2 regions of the Streptomyces sp. NPDC058665 genome follow, and region 2 is predicted to be linked to the other one. Evidence: riboswitches for the same ligand, from Rfam matches in the RefSeq annotation. Region 2 holds a riboswitch; the other holds the start of a gene.
What was found. Region 2 has a riboswitch for thiamine pyrophosphate ahead of thiO (glycine oxidase ThiO). Riboswitches for the same ligand answer to the same signal wherever they lie in the genome.

Region 1: it holds a riboswitch for thiamine pyrophosphate, as region 2 does, so the genes downstream of both, ACFWV8_RS08125 (thiamine ABC transporter substrate binding subunit) here and thiO (glycine oxidase ThiO) in region 2, are expected to answer to the same signal.

What each region holds. Positions count from the first base shown of each region.
Region 1 covers NZ_JBHXRX010000009.1:80,438-88,021, forward strand. Annotated here, with positions in the region: gene ACFWV8_RS08115 (phosphatidate cytidylyltransferase) at 1-986, shown strand, start outside; gene rlmN (23S rRNA (adenine(2503)-C(2))-methyltransferase RlmN) at 1,162-2,274, shown strand; TPP riboswitch at 2,330-2,454, shown strand; gene ACFWV8_RS08125 (thiamine ABC transporter substrate binding subunit) at 2,535-3,629, shown strand; gene ACFWV8_RS08130 (ABC transporter permease) at 3,737-5,347, shown strand; gene ACFWV8_RS08135 (ABC transporter ATP-binding protein) at 5,347-6,435, shown strand; gene ACFWV8_RS08140 (LOG family protein) at 6,465-7,514, opposite strand.
Region 2 covers NZ_JBHXRX010000071.1:28-7,611, forward strand. Annotated here, with positions in the region: gene ACFWV8_RS32410 (Rv2175c family DNA-binding protein) at 1-362, opposite strand, end outside; gene ACFWV8_RS32415 (NAD(P)/FAD-dependent oxidoreductase) at 453-1,616, opposite strand; TPP riboswitch at 1,792-1,906, shown strand; gene thiO (glycine oxidase ThiO) at 1,903-3,186, shown strand; gene thiS (sulfur carrier protein ThiS) at 3,255-3,455, shown strand; gene ACFWV8_RS32430 (thiazole synthase) at 3,461-4,255, shown strand; gene ACFWV8_RS32435 (PASTA domain-containing protein) at 4,422-6,605, shown strand; gene ACFWV8_RS32440 (deoxyribonuclease IV) at 6,609-7,484, shown strand.

The DNA of each region.
Region 1 (7,584 bases), on a different contig from region 2:
ACGATGAGCTTGACGCACAGCAGACTCGGCCCATGCCCATCGTGCCCGACGTACCCGCGAGCGGCGGGTTCCAGGATGACGACCGGGGGGCTGCTCGGCCGGGCGGCCCCTTGTTCCGTGACGAAACGCCGCAGGAGCCCATGTCCGCCCCTCCGCCACCCCCGCCGAAGAAGCGGGCAGGCCGCGACCTCCGGGCGGCCATAGGTGTCGGTGTGGGACTTGGCGCGGTGATCGTGGCGTCCCTCTTCATCGTGAAGGCCGTCTTCATCGGCGTCATAGTGGTCGCCGTCGTCGTCGGGCTCTGGGAGTTGACCTCCCGGCTCGACGAGAAGAAGGGCATCAAGGCACCCCTTGTCCCGCTCGCGGTCGGTGGTGCGGCGATGGTGGTCGCCGGCTACGTACGGGGCGCGGAAGGCGCCTGGGTCGCCACGGCGCTCACGGCGCTCGCCGTGCTCGCCTGGCGTATGACGGAGCCGCCCGAGGGCTATCTCAAGGACGTGACGGCGGGTGTTTTCGCGGCGTTCTACGTGCCCTTCCTGGCGACGTTCGTCGCGATGATGCTCAAGGCGGACGACGGCGCGCAGCGTGTGCTCACGTTCCTGGTTCTGACCATCGTCAGTGACACCGGTGCCTACGCGATCGGCTGGCGCTTCGGCAGCCACAAACTGGCGCCGCGCATCAGCCCCGGCAAGACCCGTGAAGGCCTCCTGGGCGCCGTGGGGTTCGCCTTGGCGGCCGGCGCGCTGTGCATGCAGTTCCTCATCGAGGACGGCACCTGGTGGCAAGGGCTGCTGCTCGGTCTCGCCGTGGCGGCCAGTGCCACGCTCGGGGACCTGGGTGAGTCGATGATCAAGCGGGACCTCGGGATCAAGGACATGGGCACGCTGCTGCCCGGTCACGGCGGCATCATGGACCGCCTCGACTCGCTTCTGCCTACGGCCCCGGTGGTGTGGCTGCTGCTGGTGGTCTTCGTCGGCTCGGGCTGAGCCCTGTCCGTACCGGTTACCCTGGTAAGGCCCGCCGTCCTGGACGGCGGGCCTTACTGCGCTCCGCGGTCGCGGAGCCCGTCACATGAGGTCTCCTGGCACCGGCAGTGTGCCCATGTCCCTCCCGCAGCCGGCGGGGAACACCGGCCTCGTCGTACCGAGGAGAAAACAGCTCATGGCACCGCCCAACCCCGGAGAGCTCACGTTCGTCGCGCCCCGTGGCGCCAAGAAGCCGCCGAGGCATCTCGCCGACCTCACGCCGGAAGAGCGCCGTGAGGCCGTCGCGTCGCTAGGCGAGAAAGCGTTCCGTGCCAAGCAGCTGTCGCAGCACTACTTCGCGCGGTTCGCGCACGACCCCGCCGAGTGGACGGACATCCCGGCCGCCGCGCGCGCGAGGCTGGCCACGGAGCTGCTGCCAGACCTGATGTCCGTGGTCCGGCACATCTCCTGCGACGACGACACCACCCGTAAAACGCTGTGGCGACTGCACGACGGCACGCTCGTCGAGTCCGTCCTGATGCGTTACCCGGACCGGGTCACCATGTGCATCTCCTCGCAGGCGGGGTGCGGCATGAACTGCCCGTTCTGCGCCACGGGGCAGGCGGGCCTCGACCGCAACCTGTCCACGGCGGAGATCGTGCACCAGATCGTGGACGGCATGCGCGCGCTGCGCGACGGCGAAGTCCCCGGCGGGCCCGCCCGGCTGTCCAACATCGTCTTCATGGGCATGGGCGAACCACTCGCCAACTACCGCCGCGTCGTCGGGGCGATCCGCCGGCTGACCGACCCCGAGCCGGACGGTCTCGGTCTCTCGCAACGGGGCATCACCGTCTCGACGGTGGGCCTGGTGCCCGCGATGCTGCGGTTCGCCGACGAGGGCTTCAAGTGTCGTCTCGCCGTCTCTCTGCACGCGCCCGACGACGAACTGCGCGACACCCTCGTGCCGGTCAACACCCGTTGGAAGGTGCGGGAGGTGCTGGACGCCGCTTGGGAGTACACGGAGAAGTCGGGCCGCCGCATCTCCATCGAGTACGCCATGATCCGCGACATCAACGACCAGGCGTGGCGGGGTGATCTGCTGGGACGGCTGCTCAAGGGGAAGCGGGTGCACGTCAATCTGATTCCGCTCAACCCGACGCCCGGCTCGAAGTGGACCGCCTCGCGCCCCGAGGACGAGAAGGCCTTCGTCGAGGCCATCGCCTCCCACGGGGTGCCCGTAACGGTGCGCGACACCCGCGGTCAGGAGATCGACGGGGCCTGCGGTCAGCTGGCGGCGACGGAGCGCTGAGCGCGGCCTAGGGGCCCCGTTGGGGTCCATGTACCCTGGGCTTCGAACGAATTACATATTCCGACAGGGGAGCGCCACAGCGCTGAGAGTGCGGCAGAGGCTCGGGAAGAGCCTCACGGTCGCAGACCCTCTGAACCTTGCCCAGGTCATTCTGGGTAGGAAGTTCGGTCATCACTCATGCTGTTGCGCCCTGCCCCGCTCCGGTCCGCCGGTGCGGGGCAGGGCCGCGTCTTCTCCTGGACATCCCAGGAGGAATTCAGTTGCGTACCACGAAGAAGATGGCGGTGGGCGCCGTCGCCGCGGCGCTGGGAGTCTCCACGCTCGCCGCGTGCGGCGGCGGGTCAGAGGACTCCACATCCTCGGACGGCACGAAGGCCAAGACCGTGACACTTGTCGCCCATGACTCGTTCGCCGCCTCGGACTCCGTACTGAAGGAGTTCACCGAGAAGACGGGCTACACCCTCAAGGTGCTGAAGAGCGGCGAGGCCGGCGAGGCGCTCAACAAGGAGATCCTCACCAAGGGTTCGCCGCAGGGCGACGTCTTCTTCGGCGTCGACAACACCCTCCTCTCGCGCGCTCTCGACAACGGCCTGTTCACGCCGCACCAGGCGAAGGGCCTCGACCAGGTCCGCGCCGACGTACGGCTCGACGACGCCGAGCACCGTGTCACGCCCGTCGACACCGGCGATATCTGCGTCAACTATGACAAGGCGTACTTCGCGGACAAGAAGCTGACGCCGCCGGAGTCCTTCGCCGACCTGACGAAGCCCGCCTACAAGGACCTCCTTGTGGTCGAGAACGCTGAGCAGTCCTCGCCGGGCCTCGGCTTCCTCCTCGGCACTGTCGCCGCGTACGGGGACGACGGCTGGCAGGGCTACTGGAAGAAGCTCAAGGCCAACGGCGTCCAGGTCGTCGACAGCTGGGAACAGGCCTACAACGAGGACTTCTCGGGCTCCGCAGGCGGCAAGAAGGCGAAGGCGGAGCGCCCGCTCGTCGTCTCGTACGCGTCGAGCCCGCCCGTCGAGGTCCTGTACGCCGAACCCCAGCCGAAGGATGCGCCGACCGGCGTCGCCACGGGGACCTGCTTCCGCCAGATCGAGTTCGCCGGTCTGCTCCAGGGGGCGAAGAACGAGGCGGGAGGTAAGGCCCTCCTGGACTTCCTGGTGAGCAAGACCTTCCAGGAGGACATGCCGCTCAACATGTTCGTGAATCCGGTCGTCGACGGTGCGAAGCTTCCCGCGCTCTTCACCGACCACGGCGCCGTCGTCGACAAGCCGCAGACCGTGGCTCCGGAGAAGATAGCCAAGAACCGTGACGAGTGGATCCAGTCGTGGTCCTCACTCGTCGTCAAGTAGGCGCGGACGCCGCGCGGAAGGGCGGGCCGGGCCGCATACGGGGCGGGGACGCCGAGGGCGCGGTGCGTGCGGCGCGGCGCCGGGGGAGTGCCGGACGGCTGTGCCTCATGGCCGTGCCCGTCGCGTTCTTCGGCGTCTTTTTCGCCTACCCCGTCGCCGCGATCGTCGGCCGCGGGCTGAAGGCCGACGGCTCCTGGCACTGGGGCAGATTCGGCGACGTACTGAGCCGGCCCGACATCGGGCAGGTGCTCTGGTTCACGACATGGCAGGCCGCCGTCTCCACCGCCCTCACCCTGCTGATCGCGCTCCCCGGTGCCTACGTCTTCGCGCGCTTCGAGTTCCCCGGCAAACAGCTCCTGCGCGCCGTCGTGACGGTGCCGTTCGTCCTGCCGACCGTCGTCGTCGGCACGGCGTTCCTCGCGCTGCTGGGGCGCGGCGGGCTGCTCGACGAACTGTGGGGCATACGGGCGGACACAACGGTGTGGGCGATCCTCGCCGCGCATGTTTTCTTCAACTACGCGGTGGTCGTCCGCACCGTGGGTGGCCTCTGGGCGCAACTGGACCCACGTCAGGAGGAGGCCGCACGGGTACTCGGTGCCGGGCGGCTCGCGGCGTGGTGGCGGGTCACGCTGCCCGCGTTGGGCCCCGCCGTGGCGGCCGCTGCGCTGATGGTCTTCCTCTTCACCTTCACCTCCTTCGGTATCGTCCAGATCCTGGGCGGTCCCGCGTACTCCACCTTGGAGGTGGAGATCTACCGGCAGACCGCGCGACTGCTCGATCTGCCCACGGCCGCCGTTCTGACGATGGTCCAGTTCGCCGCCGTCGGCGCGATCCTGGCGCTGCACGCCTGGACCGTACGGAGGCGGGAGACCGCCCTGAAACTGGTCGATCCCGCGCAGACGGTGCGCAGACCGCGCGGAGTCGGCCAGTGGGCGCTGCTCGCCGGCGTGCTCGGCACCGTCCTCCTGCTGATCCTGCTGCCTCTCGGCGTGCTGATCGAGCGGTCGCTCGACGGCCCGGCCGGGTACGGCTTCGACTACTACCGGGCGCTGCGATCGGTGGAGGCGAGCGGCGGCACGTTTCTCGTCCCGCCGCTGGAAGCGGTCTGGAACTCCCTGCGTTACGCCCTCGTCGCCACCGTCATCGCCCTGGTCGTGGGCGGGCTCGCCGCGGCAGCGCTCAGGCGGGCGGGGCGCCTCGTACGGGGCTTCGACGCGCTGCTGATGCTCCCGCTGGGCGTCTCGGCGGTCACTGTCGGCTTCGGGTTCCTGATCACGCTCGACAAGCCGCCGCTGGACCTGCGGGCGTCGTGGATCCTGGTGCCGCTGGCCCAGGCGTTGGTGGGGGTCCCCTTCGTCGTACGGACCATGCTTCCGGTCCTGCGTGCCGTGGACGGGCGGTTGCGCGAGGCCGCAGCGGTTCTTGGGGCGTCGCCGCTGCGCGTGTGGCGGGAGGTCGATCTGCCGGTGGTGCGGCGAGCGGTGCTGGTGGCCGCCGGATTCGCCTTCGCGGTCTCGCTCGGTGAGTTCGGTGCCACGGTCTTCATCGCGCGACCGGACCGGCCGACGCTGCCAGTGGCGGTCGCGCGGTTGCTGGGGCGGCCCGGTGATCTCAACTACGGGCAGGCGATGGCGCTGAGCACGGTGCTGATGGTGGTGTGCGCGGTGTCGTTGCTGGTGCTCGAACGTATCCGTACCGACCGTTCCGGAGAGTTCTGATGGCCCTGCTCACTCTTGAGGACGTGACGGTGCGATTCGGGCACCGTACGGCGCTCGACTCGGTGGATCTGGAGATCGCGGCGCACGAGATCGTCTGTGTCCTCGGGCCGAGTGGCAGCGGCAAGTCCACCTTGTTGCGCGTCGTCGCCGGCCTTCAACCGCCGGACACGGGGCGGGTGTTGCTGGAGGGCGCAGATCAGGCGGGGGTGCCGGTGCACCGGCGGGGTGTCGGGCTGATGTTCCAGGACCACCAGCTCTTCCCGCAGCGTGACGTCGGCGGCAACGTCGCCTTCGGGCTGCGCATGCGTGGCGAGCCACGCGGTCAACAGCAGCGACATGTCGCCGAGTTGCTCGACCTCGTCGGCCTGCCTGGCGCCCAGCGGCGCGCCGTAGCAGCGCTGTCCGGTGGCGAGCAGCAGCGTGTGGCGCTGGCGCGGGCGCTCGCCCCGCGCCCCCGGCTGCTCATGCTTGACGAACCGCTCGGCCAGCTCGACCGGAGTCTGCGCGAACGCCTGGTCGTGGAACTGCGCGGCGTGTTCGCCCAGTTGGGTACGACGGTGCTCGCCGTCACACACGACCAGGGCGAGGCATTCGCGCTCGCCGACCGGGTCGTGGTGATGCGCGACGGACGCGTCGCCCAGAGCGGCACACCCGTCGAGGTCTGGCAGCGTCCGGCCTCCGCGTTCGTCGCGCGCTTCCTGGGGTTCGACAACGTCGTGGCCGCCACGGTGCACGGCGATGTCGCCGACACACCCTGGGGCAAGATCCCCGTGCCCGTCGGCTCACCCCAGGGGCCCCGTGCGCTCCTGGTACGACCCGCCGGGGTACGGATCGGCCTTCCCGAGGACGGACTGCGCTGCACGGTCGGGGCGCGCACCTTCCGCGGCAGCCACGTCGCCGTCCTGCTCCGCCCCACCGACGGGCCGGAGATGGAGGCGGAGTGCACCCTTCGAGATGTGCCCGACGAGGGGGCTACGGTCGGGGTCTCCTTCGCGGCTGAGGACGTGGTGGTCCTGGACGACGCCGAACCGGACCCGGCAGACGCCGAAGAGGGCGCGGCTCCAACAGGCGGCAACGGGGCGGACTGACGAACGTCGTCCGCCCCGAGCTCCGCGGGTCAAGCCAAGAGTCGGGCCAGGGCGTCGGGCACCTCGGCCACCGAGTCGACGAGCGCGATGCGGGATTCCATCGAGCGCTCCCGCGCCAGCGACGTGAGCAGCGGCCAGGCGGGCAGCTTCTCCGTCCAGTGCCTGCGGTCCACCAGGACCATGGGCGTCGGTTCGCCGCGTGACTCGTAGTAGTTCGGCGTCGCGTTGTCGAAGACTTCCTGGACGGTGCCTGCGGCGCCGGGCAGGAAGACGACGCCGGCGTTGCAACGGGCGAGCAGACCGTCCTCACGGGTCGCGTTGGCGAAGTACTTCGCGATGTGGCCGGCGAAGGCGTTCGGCGGCTCGTGGCCGTAGAACCAGGTGGGGATTCCCACCGACCCGGCGCCCCCGGGCCAGCGGCCCCGTACCTCGAAGGCGGCTCGCGCCCAGTCGGAGATCGACGGGCTGAACGAAGGTGTCTTGGCGAGGATTTCGAGGGCCTCGTCCAGCATCTCGTCGGGATGCGGGGCGGCGTACGCCCCGAGGTTGGCGGCCTCCATGGCGCCGGGGCCGCCGCCGGTCGCGACAGTCAGCCCCGTACGGGCGAGGTCGCGGCCGAGGCGCGCAGCCCCCGTGTAAGCGTCGGTGCCCCGTGCCATGGCGTGGCCGCCCATCACGCCGACGACCCGCGCGCCGACCAGGAGTTCGTCCAGCGCGTCCGAGATCGCGTCGTCGTGGACCGACCTCAGCATCGAGCTGAGTATGTCGCCGTCGGCCTTGGTCCGCTGGAACCAGTCGTAGGCGAGCGCGTCCGGCGTGACCTCGTACCCGCCGTCGTCCAGCCCTTCGAAGAGATGCTCGGGCGTGTAGAGCAGGCCCCGGTACGGGTCGAAGGGGAGGTGCGGGACGGGTGGGAAGACCAGCGCCCCGTCAGCCCGTATCTTCGCCGCGGCGTCCGGTGCCATTGGGCAGCCCAGGAAGACGGTTTGGGAGGTGTCGGTGGACAGCAGGGCGAGCGTACGGCCTGTCAGGTCGACCGACTGGATCCGGTAGCCGCTGAGGGTCCCGCCCAGGACCACGCGGTCGAACTCGTCGAGGGTCTCGATCTCGCGGTCCAGGCCGTCGGCCCGGTGCTCCCAGAGCCCCTGC
Region 2 (7,584 bases):
ACGGCGAGCGCCTGAGCGCGGCGCTTCACCTCCGTACCGCGATTCTCGCTGAGGGCCTGCGCGGGCGTGCCCGGCAGGGACGGGTCGGGAGTGAAGAGCCACTCAAGCATCTCTTCGTCGGTGAAGCTGTCGTCCCTCAGGAGCGTCAAGGTCCCGGCGAGGCCCTTGACGACCTTGTTGCCGTCGATGAAGGCGGCCGGCACCTGGAGCGCGCGGTTCTCCCCGCGGCGCACGGCGATCAGCGTGCCTTCCTTCACCAGCTGACGCACACGCGTCACCTCGATATCCAGCATTTCGGCGATATCGGGCAGGTGAAGCCAGGCAGGGACGAGAGCATCGATCTTTGCGTCAATCTCAGTCACAGGACAAGCCTGCCATCCCGGACTGACAGTCGGAAGCCGAGCGGGACGGCGAACGGGTCGCCGGGCGGTGTCGGGCGAGGTCGGGCTGGGTCAGAGAACCGTCGATTTGAGCGGTACGGCCGGGTCTGCGGCCCGCCGCGTGTCGATCCGCGCGCCCGACGCGACGAGCTTGCGGCCCTGCGCCAGATCACGCGGCCGGCCAACGGTCATCAGCGACACCAGCGCCCCCTCGCGCAGCCACAGGACCGACCAGGCGGCGGTCGCCGGGTCGCCGCGCCACAGCAGCGTGTCGGCCCGCGCGTGATGGCCCGCGTACTGCACGAAGCGGCCGAACTGCTCGGACCAGAAGTACGGCACGGGGTCGTACGGCTCGTGAGCCTCCCCCACGATGTCCGCCGCGACCGTGCGCGGCCCCTGGAGCGCGTTGTCCCAGTGGTGCACCAGCAGCCGCTCGCCGTAGCGGGCCGAGGGGAACGAGGCGCAGTCCCCGACCGCGTACACGTCGGCCCGTGACGTGCGCAGCCGGTCGTCGGCCGTGACGGCGCCCTCGGGGCCGGTCGCGATGCCGGAGCCCGCCAGCCAGGCCGTGGCGGGTCTGGCACCGATGCCCACGACGACCGCGTCCGCCGCCAGCTCGCGGCCGTCGGCGAGGGCCACCGTGCCGGGCCCGACGCCCGTCACGCGCGCGTGGGTGAGGAGTTCCGCGCCGCTCTGCGCGTACCAGTCCCCCATCGGAGTGGCGACCTCGGCCGGCAGGGCGCCCGCGAGCGGACGGTCCGCGGCCTCGACGACGGTCACCGCGCAGTCGGCCTCCCGGGCGGCGGTGGTGAACTCGGCGCCGATCCAGCCCGCGCCGACCACGACGACGTGGTTCCGGCGGTCCAGGACGGGGCGCAGCCGCGCGGCGTCGTCCAGGGTGTGCAGCAGATGGACACCGGGCGTTTCCTCGGTGCCGGGGAGGGTGATCGGTCCGGCGCCGGTGGCGAGGACCAGTACGTCGTACGGGACCGGCCCCGCCGCCGTGTCCACCTCGTGGTCGTCGGGGCGCACGCCGGTCACTTCCAGTCCCAGCCGCAGCTCCAGGGAGAGCGCGTCGAAGTCCACGTCGAAGGCCGAACTCTCCGCCGTCCCAAGGAGGACGGCCTTCGAGAGTGGGGGCCTGTCGTAGGGCTGGTGGGGCTCGGCCCCGATGAGGGTGACGGGGCCGCCGTACCCCAGTTCACGCAGGGCGACGGCGGTCTGTACGCCCGCCATGCCCGCGCCGACGATGACGGTGCGCCGCCGGTCCGCCTGCTTCCGCTGCTCGTTCACCTGATCACCTTAGGGTCTGGCTTTTGGATCGGGCCGGGACGACGACGCCCTTACAGGGCGCGGGGAGCGGGGGTTACGCTGACCCGGAAGCATCTGTCGGCAGTAGCGAACAAGAGACTTCACACCTCGCGGGAGCCCGTACGCACCGGGCTGAGAGGGAGGCTGACGCGGCCTCCGACCGTACGAACCTGATCCGGGTCATGCCGGCGAAGGGAGGAGCTGGACGCCCATGCGCTCATCTCACGTTCCGTTGGAGCAATCCGGTCCGGAGACCTCTCCGGGCAGGTCTCCGGACCCGCCGGCCGGCCAAGGTCCCCGGCACACCGACGTCCTGGTCGTCGGGGGCGGCGTCATCGGCCTCGTCACCGCCTGGCGCGCGGCGCAGCGCGGGCTCGGCGTCACCGTCGTCGATCCCGAGCCCGGCGGCGGGGCCGCGCGGGTCGCCGCCGGGATGCTCGCCCCCGTCAGCGAACTCGACCACGGCGAGCAGACCCTGCTGGGGCTGAACATCGCCTCCGCGCGGCTCTATCCGGACTTCGTCGCCGAGCTGGAGTCGGCCACCGGGCAGGACACCGGCTACCGCGCCTGCGGCACGCTCGCGGTCGCTCTCGACGCCGACGACCGGGCGCGGCTGCGTGAACTCCACGCCCTCCAAAGGAGGTCGGGCCTGGAGTCCGAATGGCTCACCGGTCGCGAGTGCCGGCGGCTGGAGCCGATGCTCGCCCCGGGCGTACGCGGCGGGCTGCGGGCCGACGGCGACCACCAGATCGACCCGCGCAGGCTCGCGGCGGCCCTCGTGACAGCCTGCGAGCGGGCCGGGGTGGTCTTCCACCGGGCGTGGGCCGAGAGGCTGCGGGTCGTCCGGGACCGGGCCGCCGGAGTCACCGTCGGCGGCGGTACCGAACTCGGCGCCGGGCAGGTGGTCATCGCCGGCGGCAGTCTCAGCGGGCGGCTCGCCGGGGTGCCGGACGACGTCCTGCCGCCGGTACGGCCCGTCAAGGGCCAGGTCCTGCGGCTGACGGTGCCGCGCCCGTACGCGCCGTTCCTCTCCCGGACACTGCGGGCCGAGGTCCGCGGCAGCCATGTCTATCTGGTGCCGCGCGAGAACGGCGAGCTGGTCGTCGGCGCCACGAGCGAGGAACTCGGCTGGGACACGACGGTGACGGCGGGCGGGGTGTACGAACTCCTGCGCGACGCCCATGAACTGCTCCCCGGCATCACCGAACTGCCGCTCACCGAGACCCGCGCGGGGCTGCGGCCGACATCGCCGGACAACGCCCCGCTGCTCGGCCCGACCGCGCTGCCCGGCCTGCATCTGGCCACCGGGCACCACCGCAACGGGGTGCTCCTGACACCAGTCACCGGCCAGGTGATGGCCACTGTGCTCACGACGGGTGAACTCCCCGACGACGCACGGCCCTTCACACCGGACCGCTTCTCGCCCACGTTCGCGCCCGGCCAGGCGCCGGGTCTCTCCCCCGCCGTCTCCGCAGGTCAGGAGCAGCACGCATGACAGACACCGTGAATCCGCCCGTCGATCCGCACGCGAACCCTCCCACGAACCCGCCCGCGGACTCCTCCGTGACCGTCTCGGTGAACGGGGAGACCCGCGTCCTCACCGGCCCCGTCACCCTCGACGTCCTCGTCGCGACCCTCACCCCCGCCCCGTCCGGCGTCGCCGCCGCGCTGAACGAGACCGTCGTCCCGCGCGGACGCTGGTCGGCCACCGCCCTGTCCGACGGCGACCGCGTCGAAGTCCTCACCGCTGTCCAGGGAGGCTGAACCAGATGTCCGACGACAGGCTCGTCATCGGCGGCACCGCACTCAACTCCCGGCTCATCATGGGGACGGGCGGCGCGCCCAGCCTCGACGTACTGGAAAGGTCCCTGACCGCCTCCGGCACCGAGCTCACCACCGTCGCCATGCGCAGGCTCGACCCGACCGTGCAGGGCTCCGTCCTGTCGGTACTCGACCGGCTCGGCATCCGGGTGCTCCCGAACACGGCGGGCTGCTTCACCGCGGGCGAGGCGGTCCTCACCGCGCGGCTGGCACGTGAGGCGCTGGGTACCGACTGGATCAAGCTCGAAGTGGTCGCCGACGAGCGGACGCTGCTGCCCGACCCGATCGAACTGCTCGACGCCGCCGAGACGTTGGTGGACGACGGTTTCACCGTCCTGCCGTACACGAACGACGATCCGGTGCTCGCGAGGAAGCTGGAGGACGTGGGCTGCGCGGCGATCATGCCGCTCGGGTCACCGATCGGATCGGGTCTGGGCATCCGTAACCCGCACAACTTCGAGCTGATCACCGGCCACGCGCGCGTGCCGGTCATCCTGGACGCGGGGGCGGGCACGGCCTCCGACGCGGCGCTCGCCATGGAGCTGGGATGCGCGGCGGTCATGCTGGCGTCGGCGGTCACGCGCGCCCAGGAGCCCGTGCTGATGGCCGAGGCGATGCGGCACGCGGTCGAGGCGGGCCGGCTGGCCCACCGCGCGGGGCGCATCCCGCGCAGGCACTTCGCGGACGCCTCGTCTCCCAAGGAGGGGCTGGCGGTACTGGACCCGGAGCGGCCGGCCTTCTGACCCCCGTTCCGGGAGGGCCGGAGGGGGCCCTGGGGGACGGCGGCCGGAAGGGTGTCGGCCGATTGCCGCGAAGTGGTGTGCGCGCTGTCACAAGACGGCTCCATTGGCGCGTCCGGCCTCACCCGGGGCTGCGGGAGTGTCGGTGGCGGCTCGTAGAATCGGCCGGGTGGATACGACGCTCAAGGACCCTCTTGTCGGGCAGGTGCTCGACGGCCGTTACCGCGTCGACGCGCGCATCGCCGTCGGCGGCATGGCCACGGTCTACCGCGCTGTCGACACCCGGCTCGACCGGGTCCTGGCTCTGAAGGTGATGCACCCCGCCCTGGCGACCGACTCGGTCTTCGTGGAGCGCTTCATCCGCGAGGCCAAGTCCGTGGCGCGGCTGGCGCACCCGAACGTGGTGGGGGTCTTCGACCAGGGCGCCGAGGGCGCGTACGTGTATCTGGCGATGGAGTATGTGGAGGGCTGCACGCTGCGCGACGTCCTGCGCGAGCGCGGCGCCCTCCAGCCGCGTGCCGCCCTCGACATCCTGGAGCCGATGCTGGCCGCGCTGGGCGCCGCGCACCGGGCCGGCTTCATCCACCGGGACATCAAGCCGGAGAACGTCCTGATAGGGGACGACGGCCGGGTGAAGGTCGCCGACTTCGGTCTCGTACGGGCCGTCGGCTCGGTCACCAACACCAGCGGCACGATCCTCGGCACGGTCTCCTATCTCGCTCCTGAGCAGATCGAGTACGGCACCTCCGACACCCGGGTCGACGTGTACGCGTGCGGTGTCGTCCTGCACGAGATGCTGACCGGCGCCAAGCCGCACGGCGGGGACACCCCCGCGCAGGTGCTCTATCTCCATCTGAACGAGGACGTGCCCGCGCCGTCCGCCGCCGTGCCCGGAATGGCGATCGAGCTGGACGAGCTGGTCGCGGCGGCCACCGCCCGCAATCCTGAGATCCGCCCCGAGGACGCGGTGGCGCTCCTCGCGATGACCCGGGAGACACGCGCCGCGCTCGACGACGCGCAGCTGGACGCGATGCCGCCGCAGGCGACGACGTCCACGACCACGTCGGCCTCCACCGGCACGAAGGCCGGCAAGGCAGCCAAAGGCGGCAAGGGCCGCACGGGCGGCACAAGGGTGGGCGCCGCTTCGGAGCCGTCCCAGGACAGCCACGACAGCGTCGACGGCGGGGCCGGGCGCTCACGGGACGCCTCCCAGGCTTCCTACGCCCCCTCCGGAGCCACGCCGGCCACCGGTGCGGGTGATGGCCTCGGGGACGGCTCCGACGACCGTACGAGCGTGATTCCGCGCCTTGTCCGCTCCCCGGTGTCGGCCGACGAATCCGGTACGCCCGGCCCGGCCGCCTCCTCGGGAGACGACCAGGTCCGCCGCACCAGCCGGCTCACACTGCCGCCGCCTGGACCGCCCGCCCCGGCGCGACGGCCTCCCGCGCGCCGCCGGGGCGCGTCCGGACCCCCCAGGGGCGTCGTCGCCATCGTGGTGGCCGCGCTGCTGGTGCTCGGTGTGGGCGTCGGGGTCTGGTACATCAACTCCGGGCAGTTCACCCGTGTCCCCTCCGTCCTCGGACAGACCGAGGAGGTCGCGAAGAAGCGTCTCGCCGACGCCGGTCTGGACGCGAAGGTGGAACAGGACTTCAGCGGGACGTTCGAGCGCGGCACGGTCATGCGCACCGACCCCGAGCCGCGGTCGCGGATACGGGGCAACGGGTCGGTGACCCTCGTCATCTCACGCGGCCCGGAGATCGTGCGGGTCCCGGATCTGGCCGGCAAGTCGCTGGCCGACGCCAAGGACGCCCTCAGGAAGGCCGGGCTTGCGCCCGGCGTCGTCACCCGCTCCTTCGACCAGCAGACCGATCAGGGCGACATCATCCGCACCCAGCCGAAGGCGGGTACGGAGCTGCGGCCCGACGCGGGTGTCGCGCTGGTCGTCAGCAAGGGCAGCCCGGTCCACATGCCCGACGTGACCGGTCAGTCCGAGGAGGAGGCGACCGCCTCGCTGGAGGACGCGGGACTCGACGTGAGGATCGCGGCCGAGCGGGTCAACTCCCCCGAGGACGCCGGGTCGGTGGCCAGGCAGTCCGCGAAGGAGGGCACCAAGCTCGCCCGCGGCGACAGGGTCACGCTGACCATCTCCAAGGGCCCGCGGATGATCGCCGTCCCGGACGTCACCGGGAAGTCGATAGACGCCGCGAAGACGGAGCTGTCGGAGGCGGGCTTCGAGGTGAAGGTCGACCGGAGCTTCCCGTTCCTGGACGACACCGTGGAGAAGCAGTCCGTCGACGGCGGCGAAGAGGCCCCCGAGGGCAGCACCATCACCATCACGACCAAGGGAATCTGAGGCTTGACGCTCCCCGACCGCCCGCGCAATCCCGTAGGCGGCCATGTTCCGGTGGCGGGCGGTCTCGCCCGCGTGGGGCTGGCCTGGGCACGTGACATCGGCGCCGAGACCGTCCAGGTCTTCGTCGCCAACCCGCGGGGCTGGGCGACACCGCGCGGGAATCCCGCGCAGGACGAACGGTTCCGCGCGGAGTGCGCGGCCGAGGGGCTGTCCGCGTACATCCACGCGCCCTACCTGATCAACTTCGGCTCCCACACGCCTGAGACGGCCGAGAGGTCCGTGGAGTCACTGCGGCACAGCCTTCGCCGGGGCCGGGAGATCGGCGCGCCGGGCGTCGTCGTGCACACCGGATCGGCGACCGGCGGGCGGACGCGCGAGGTGGCGCTGGCGCAGGTACGGGAGCTGCTGCTGCCGCTTCTCGACGAGTTGACGCACGACGACGACCCGTATCTGCTGCTGGAGTCGACCGCGGGGCAGGGCTCCTCGCTCTGTTCGCTGGCCGGGGACTTCGGTCCGTACTTCGCCGCGCTGGACTCGCACCCCAAGCTCGGTGTCTGCCTCGACACGTGCCACATCTTCGCCGCGGGCCACGATCTGGCCGCGCCCGGCGGGACACGCCGGACGCTGGACGAGCTCGTGGAGACGGTGGGTCCCGGGCGCCTGCGGCTGATCCACGCCAACGACTCCAAGGACGTCTGCGGCGCCCTCAAGGACCGCCATGTGAACGTCGGCGCGGGCCATATCGGCGAGGAGCCGTTCCGGGCGCTGTTCTCGCATCCGGCGACCGAGGGCGTTCCGCTGGTGATCGAGACCCCCGGCGGCAAGGAGGGCCACGCGGCGGACGTGGCCCTGCTCAAGAAGCTGCGCGAGCACGGGTAAGGCCCCGGGTCCTGTCCTAAGGGCTGTCCCGTAATCCCCGGTGGATCAGCGCGCGGCGTCAGATGCGGTGCATCGCAAGGCGGAGGGTCGCCCTCATACT